Regions from separate parts of the Variovorax terrae genome, predicted to be linked through region 1. Evidence: predicted binding sites of a transcription regulator. Region 1 holds the regulator's gene; each other region holds the start of a gene.

Evidence for each region. Region 1 encodes FNR, which switches genes on or off when oxygen is low (the NO sensors DNR and NnrR bind a similar motif). Its sites were predicted from a motif close to TTGATNNNNATCAA; they were not measured.
Region 2: the regulator FNR is predicted to act here: its motif matches at 859-872, upstream of MMF98_RS11710 (protocatechuate 4,5-dioxygenase subunit alpha).
Region 3: the regulator FNR is predicted to act here: its motif matches at 1,096-1,109, upstream of MMF98_RS08410 (universal stress protein).

Annotation. Positions count from the first base shown of each region.
Region 1 covers NZ_JALGBI010000001.1:1,429,848-1,432,104, reverse strand. The annotation lists gene hemN (oxygen-independent coproporphyrinogen III oxidase) at 1-403, opposite strand, end outside; gene fnr (fumarate/nitrate reduction transcriptional regulator Fnr) at 594-1,313, shown strand; gene MMF98_RS06715 (hypothetical protein) at 1,291-1,536, opposite strand; gene MMF98_RS06710 (FixH family protein) at 1,555-1,815, opposite strand; gene ccoG (cytochrome c oxidase accessory protein CcoG) at 1,833-2,257, opposite strand, start outside.
Region 2 covers NZ_JALGBI010000001.1:2,486,540-2,488,796, forward strand. The annotation lists gene MMF98_RS11705 (class III extradiol dioxygenase family protein) at 1-422, opposite strand, end outside; gene MMF98_RS11710 (protocatechuate 4,5-dioxygenase subunit alpha) at 428-799, opposite strand; gene MMF98_RS11715 (HAMP domain-containing sensor histidine kinase) at 910-2,257, opposite strand, start outside.
Region 3 covers NZ_JALGBI010000001.1:1,771,365-1,773,621, reverse strand. The annotation lists gene MMF98_RS08415 (hypothetical protein) at 61-603, shown strand; gene MMF98_RS08410 (universal stress protein) at 608-1,033, opposite strand; gene MMF98_RS08405 (DUF72 domain-containing protein) at 1,208-2,248, shown strand.

The DNA of each region.
Region 1 (2,257 bases):
GGCGCAGCATGGCCATCAGCTCGCGCAGCTCGGCATCGCTCAGGAAGGTCGGGCTGCCGCCGCCCAGGTGCAGCTGCGTCACCGCCTGCCCGGCGCCCAGCTGGGCCACGTGCAGGTCGATCTCGCGGCCGAGGTAGCGCAGGTAGGGCGCGGCCCGGTCGTGGTGCTTTGTGATGATCTTGTTGCAGGCGCAGTAGTAGCACAGCGACTCGCAGAACGGGATGTGCACGTACAGCGACAGCGGCAGGCTCAAGGCGGCCGCGCCGGTGCGCCGCTGGGCCAGGGCCTGGGCGTAGTCCTCGCCGGTGAAGGCCTCGACGAAGCGGTCGGCCGTCGGGTAGGAGGTGTAGCGCGGCCCCGGCACGTCAAAACGGCGCAAAAGATCGGGCGAAACGACACTCATCAACGGCTCTCCTGGTGCATATCGGCACTTTGCCGCCAAATTCGCGGAGCTTCCTTGATCTGGGTCAAGTCCGGACCATCCGCCGGCACCGACAATTTGAGCCATATCAGGAGCCCCCATGTTTGACACTGTCATGGATCAGACCGGACCAAAGGCGGTAAGCTTCCCCACTGAACTCCCGCCACGCCGCATGAAACCCGAAGCCATCAAAGTCGCCTGCTCCAATTGCAACCTGCGGGAACTCTGCATGCCCCTGGGCCTGAGCACCGAGGAGCTGAACCGCATCGATGACGTGGTGGCCACCCGGCGCAAGGTCAAGCGCGGCACTCCGCTGTTCCGCAATGGCGAGAAATTCACCTCGCTCTATGCCATCCGCACCGGTTTCTTCAAAACCTGCATCGCCACCGAGGATGGCCGCGACCAGGTGACGGGCTTCCAGATGGCCGGCGAGATCATCGGCCTGGACGGCATCGTGAACGACCAGCACACCTGCGATGCGGTCGCGCTCGAGGATGCCGAGGTCTGCGTGATGCCATTCGACCGCATCGAGGAACTGTCGCGCGAGGTCAACGCGCTGCAGCACCACGTGCACAAGATCATGAGCCGCGAGATCGTGCGCGAGCACGGCGTGATGCTGCTGCTGGGCAGCATGCGCGCCGAGGAACGGCTGGCCGCCTTCCTGCTGAACCTGGTGCAGCGCCTGCATGCGCGAGGCTTCTCGCAATCCGAGCTGGTGCTGCGCATGACGCGCGAGGAAATCGGCAGCTACCTCGGCCTCAAGCTCGAAACCGTGAGCCGGACCTTCTCCAAGTTCGTGGAGGACGGCATCGTCGAAGTCCGGCAGCGGCACGTGCGCATCCTGGACACCGACGCGCTCAAGCGCATCGTCAACGCCCAGTCCTGCCACTGACGTCCGAGGCCCGCGACAGCAGCAGCGTCAGGCCGCCCGAGGCCATGGCCACGATCCAGAAGACGAAGAACGCGAGCGTGTAGACGCCCAGCCGCGACAGCCCGAGCGCCGCGCCGGGGCCGCCCAGGTCCTGGGGATCGACCAGCGCGAACACCCCCGCCTCCAGCAGGCAGGCCGCCAGAAAGGCAGGCCAGGCCGTCCACATCAACCATGAGCGCCACATGCAGGCCTCCCTTGCGTGTTATTTGGCCGGTACCGCATCGGCCGGCGTGGCGGCATGGTTGCGCGCCTGCATGGCCGGCAGCGCCCCCTTGGGGGCGGCCAGCGTCTTGTTGATCTCGAGGCCCCGGCGGTAGTAGTCGGGGGCCACCACGGGGTCGGGGTGCCGCATGGCGATCCAGGCCGTGGCCAGGCCGGCGACCACCACGGCCAGCGGGCCGGCGATCACCAGCCAGACATGGCCGTAGGTCCACCAGGGTTTCGGGTTGTTCTCGACCGGCATGCGCTTCTCCTGCGTTGTCAGCGGGGCACTAGGAAGGCGGATTTTTCGATGACATGCGCATCGCCGCCCAGCCCCTGGATCTCGAAATGGATTTCATGCGAGCCCGGCGCGGCCGAGCCATAGGGAATCTGCAGCCGCAGCGCCACCCAGCGCGACTGCGCGGGCCCGACCTCGACTTCGTCCTCCGAAGCCACCGCCAGCCCCGGCAGCCCCGAGGCGCTGATCCGGTAGCGCTGCACGGCTTCGGTGGCGTTCATGAGCTGCAGGCGGTAGATGTTCTCCAGCCGGCCGCCGGCCACGATACGCGACAGGGCCGCGCGGTCGCGCACCACGTCCACCTTGAGCGGCGTGCGCAGCGCCAGGCTGGCCAGCATCGCCACGCACAGCGCCAGCAGCACCAGCGAGTACACCAGCACGCGCGGGCGCAGCACGCGCCGCCACA
Region 2 (2,257 bases), 1.1 Mb from region 1:
GGGCACGGCCCCTCGGGCCAGAACAGCTTGAGCGGCAGCGCGAAGGCATGGTCCACCAGCATCTCCTGGCAGGTGGTGATGTCGAACTCACGCGCCACCAGGTGGTTGATGAGGTGCCACGACAACTCGGGCGCGCCCTGGAACGGCGGCAGCGTCGGCAGGCCCCAGCCTTCGTCCGCGTTGCGGTACTCAGGCGCCGCGCCCACGGCGAAGGTGGGCATCTTGTCGAGGAAGAAGTTGAGGCCGTGGTCGTTGTAGAACACCATGGCGACGTCGGGCTTGACCTCATCGAGCCAGGCGCGCACCGGCAGGAAGCCGTCGAAGAAAGGCTTCCAGTACGGCTGCTGCTGCAGCCCCTTGGCGATGGCGCCGCCGATGGCGGGCACATGCGAGGTGGTGAGGCCACCGAGGATCCGGGCCATGAGGTTCAAGCCTCCAGCGTTTCGGGTTGATCGTTCTGCGCGACGAGGCGCGCCTTGAAGGCCTCCTTGCTCAGGCCGGTCTGGAGGGCCCCGAGGTCCTGCACGTCCAGGCCCAGGATGCCCGCGAACTTGGCCAGGTAGTAGACGTTGCCGCCGGCGGCCAGCAGGCCGAGCACGTCGCGCGCGCGGATGGCATGCGCCTGCTCGTGGCTCAGGCCGTAGGTGCGTACATAGGCGTCCTCGTCGGCCTTGAACGCCGCGCGATTCTCGGCGCTGTTGAACGAGAAGCACATCTTGTTGAGGGCATAGCCCTTGCGGGCTTGAATGCCGTCGAACAAAGTGGTGCCGGGAATGGAAACCGGGGTTGAAGGGGCCATGGCGTTGTCTCCAGCGAATGCCTTGCTCGCCAGTGTGGGCGCACGGCGCGGGCAGCACCCTGATCTGGATCAAGCCCGGGCCACAATGCCCGCGCGCGCGGGGCGCGCCGTCAGCGCCTGCCGGCTTCGGCTCGCAACCCCACCCGTACCTCCAGACCGGGCTCCGCATTGCGCACGCGCCAGTCGGCGCCATGCGCCTGCGCCACCAGCCGGCACAGGTACAGCCCCAGGCCCACGCCGCCGGTGGCGCGTTCGCGGGCCACGTCGGGGCGATAGAAGGGCTCGGCCAGATGCGGCAGCTGGTCCTCGGGCACGCCGGGGCCATGGTCGCGCACGCTCAAGGTAAGGCCGCCGCGCTCGGCCGGGCCCAGGTGCAGCTCGGGCGGCAGCGGCGCCTGCGCGCTGTGGCGCAGCGCGTTGTCCAGCAGGTTGCGCACGAGCAGGCGCATGCGGGTGCGGTCCAGCATCAGCGCGGGCAGGCCCGGTGCGATGTGCAACTCGATGCCTGTTCCCTGCCCTGCGCCGCCGGCAGGCTGGCCGGCCGCCACCTCGCGCGCCACTTCCCGGGCCAGTTCGCCCAGGTCCGTGGCTTCCAGGTGCAGCGCGGCATGGCCCTGGCCCAAGCGCTCGCTCTCCAGCAGGTCGGTCACCAGGTCGCGCATCGCGGCCAGGTCGCGCAGCAAGGCGTCGCGCGGCGCCTGCACCCCGGGCAGGTCGGGCAGCAGCTCGGTGTTGAGCCGCGCGCGCGTGAGCGGGCTGCGCAGCTCATGGCTGATGGCCAGCAGCAGGGCGCGCTTGGCGTCCAGCATCTGGTGCAGGTCGTGCGCCATGGTGTTGATGCCCTGCGCCAGCACGCCGAGTTCGTCGCGCCGACGGATGGGGATGGGCTGGCCGAACTCGCCCGCGCCGAAGCGCTGCGCGCCATCGCGGATGTCGTCCAGCGGGCGCAGCAGGCGGCGCACGTAGAGGTAGGCCACGGCGGTCAGGGCCAGCAGCACGGCCAGCGTGATCCAGCCCACGCGGCGCGGCTGGTTCTGCCAGGCGCTGAGGCTCAGCCCGAAATCGAGGCGATGGCCGTCGGCCGTGGTGCGGCTCAGCAGCGGCGCATCGTCCAGCCCCGGCGGGCCGCGCAGCCAGCGGCCGCGCTCGTACGAGTGCCGCGCGGGCGGCGCGTTGTCCGACTGCCAGTTCACCAGCGGGCCGCTGATGCGCACGCTCAGGGGCAGGCGCTCGCTGAGCGCGCGGGCGCGCTCCACGCTGGGCGGGCTGCCGATGTCGGCCGCGAGGCGGTCCACGTAGTCCATCACCAGCGGGCGCGCGGCGTTGCGCCAGCCCACGCCCAGAGCCTTCTGCATGCCGCCGACGAAGGCCACGGTGGTGGCCAGAGCCAGCAGCAGGAACAGCACCACCAGCCGCACGCGCAGCGAGTGGCCCAGCGCGTGGCGCGCGCGGTGGTGC
Region 3 (2,257 bases), 340 kb from region 1:
CCACCGGGCGGCTGTGACTCGCGCTACAGTGGCCTGTCAACGCGAAAGGAGCCACCCCTCATGCCCACCGCTTTGCAACTGGCCGAAGGCCATGAAGCCCTGATCGCCGCCGTGCGCCGCAGCCGCAAGCTGCTGCACCGCCGCGCCCTGGTGGCCGGCGTGGCGAGCACCCTGCCGGTGCCGGGGCTCGACTGGGCCGTGGACGCCGCGCTGCTGTCGCGGCTGATCCCGGAGATCAATGCCGAGTTCGGCCTCACGCCCGGCCAGATCGACCGCCTCACCCCCCACAAGCGCGAGCAGATCCAGAAGGCCACGGCCCTGGTCGGCTCGGTGCTGATCGGCAAGTTCATCAGCCGCGACCTCATCCTCAAGGCCGCGCAGGCCGTCGGCATGCGCCTGACGGTGCAGCAGGCCAGCAAGTACGTGCCGCTGGCGGGCCAGGCCCTCTCGGCCGTGATCGGCTACACCGCCATCCGCTACCTGGGCGAAGAGCACCTCAAGGATTGCGTGCGCGTGGCACGGGCCGCGCAGCTGCTGCTGCCGGCCCCGCCATCGCCGCGCCACGCCACGTCGGACGCGGGCCTGGCGACCTCGTCGCCCTGAGCGCCTACTTGACCAGGACCACCGGCTGCGGCGCGGTCGCCAGCACGCGCTGGGCCACCGAGCCGAGCAGCAGATCGGCCAGGGCGCTGCGGCCCTTGGCCCCGAGGACGATCAGGTTGAACTTGCCGTTCCTGGCCAGATCGACGATTTCCTGCGAAACGTGCCCCGTGCGGATCACGATGTCGTGCTTGACCTCGGCGGCCTTGAGCAGCTTTCTCGCCGGCTTGAGTTCTTTCTCGCTGAGTTCGCGCAGGTAGTCCGCCACCTCGGTGCGGCCCACGAACGCCTTTGCGTGGCGCAGCCCCGTGTCGTCGTGCACGTTGACCAGCGTGACGCTCGAGGCCGGCCGGACCTGATGCACCAGCTCGATGGCGTACTTGACCGCGCGCAGGGCATGCTTGGAGCCGTCTGTCGCAACGAGGATTTTCATGAGGTGCTCCTTCGGGTGAATCGGGATCGGCCCAGTCTAGGGCCAAACACGGCCGGCATGGCCTGATCTGGATCAACAGACCGGCGCGGCACGGCCTCGCGCCCCGCCGAAACCGGCGCGTGAAATCGGGAACAATCACGGCTGCAACGACCGCCCTTGACCGATTCCCCCGCCATGCAGGACGCCCTCTTTCCCTCCGACGATGCCGCACCGCCGCCACCGCAGCCGCGCCGGCGTGCGGCGCGCAGCGGCGTCGATCCGGTGCCCACCGTGCCCGAGCTGGAGGAGCTGGCCCACGCATTGCCGCAGCGCCTGCGCATGGGCACCTCGTCCTGGCATTTCCCGGGCTGGGGCGGCCTGGTCTGGCAGGGCGACTACAGCGAGGCCCTGCTGTCCAAGCAGGGGCTCAAGGCCTATGCGCAGCACCCGCTGCTGCGCTCCGTGAGCCTGGACCGCTCGTTCTACCGGCCCCTGTCGGCCAGCCAGTACGCGGCCTACGCGGCCCAGGTGCCCGATGACTTCCGCTTCGTGGTGAAGGCGCCCAGCCTGGTGGCCGACGCCACGGTGCGCGGCGAGAACGGCCGCAGCGTGCAGCCCAACCCGGCCTTCCTGAGCCCCGACCTGGCGCTGCAGGAGTTCGTGCGGCCGGTGCTCGAAGGCCTGGGCGGCAAGGCCGGCGCGCTGGTGTTCCAGCTCAGCCCGCTGCCCCCGACGCTGCTGGGCCGGCTCGACGAGGTGCTGGCCCGCCTGGCGCAGATGCTGCAGGCCGTGCAGCCCGAGCTGCAGTCGTTCCGGGCCACGGCACCCGATGCGGTGGTGGCCGTCGAGGTGCGCAATCGCGAATTCCTGGCCCCGGCCTTCGCCGCCCTGCTGCGCGAGGCCGGCGCCACCTACTGCCTGGGCCTGCATGCCAAGATGCCGCCGATCGAGCAGCAGCTGCCGGTGCTGCGCGCGCTGTGGCCGGGCCCGCTGGTCTGCCGCTGGAACCTGCACCGCAAGCACGGCGCCTACGGCTACGAGGACGCCAAGGCCCTGTACCAGCCGTTCGACAAGCTGGTGGACCCCGATCCCGCCACGCGCGAGGCCCTGGCCCGCGTGATCGCCGGCACCACCGGCGCGGGCCAGTTGGCTTATGTGACGATCAACAACAAGGCGGAAGGCTCGGCGCCGCTGTCGGTGCTCGAACTGGCCCGGGCGACGCTACAGAAACCATAGCAACAAAGC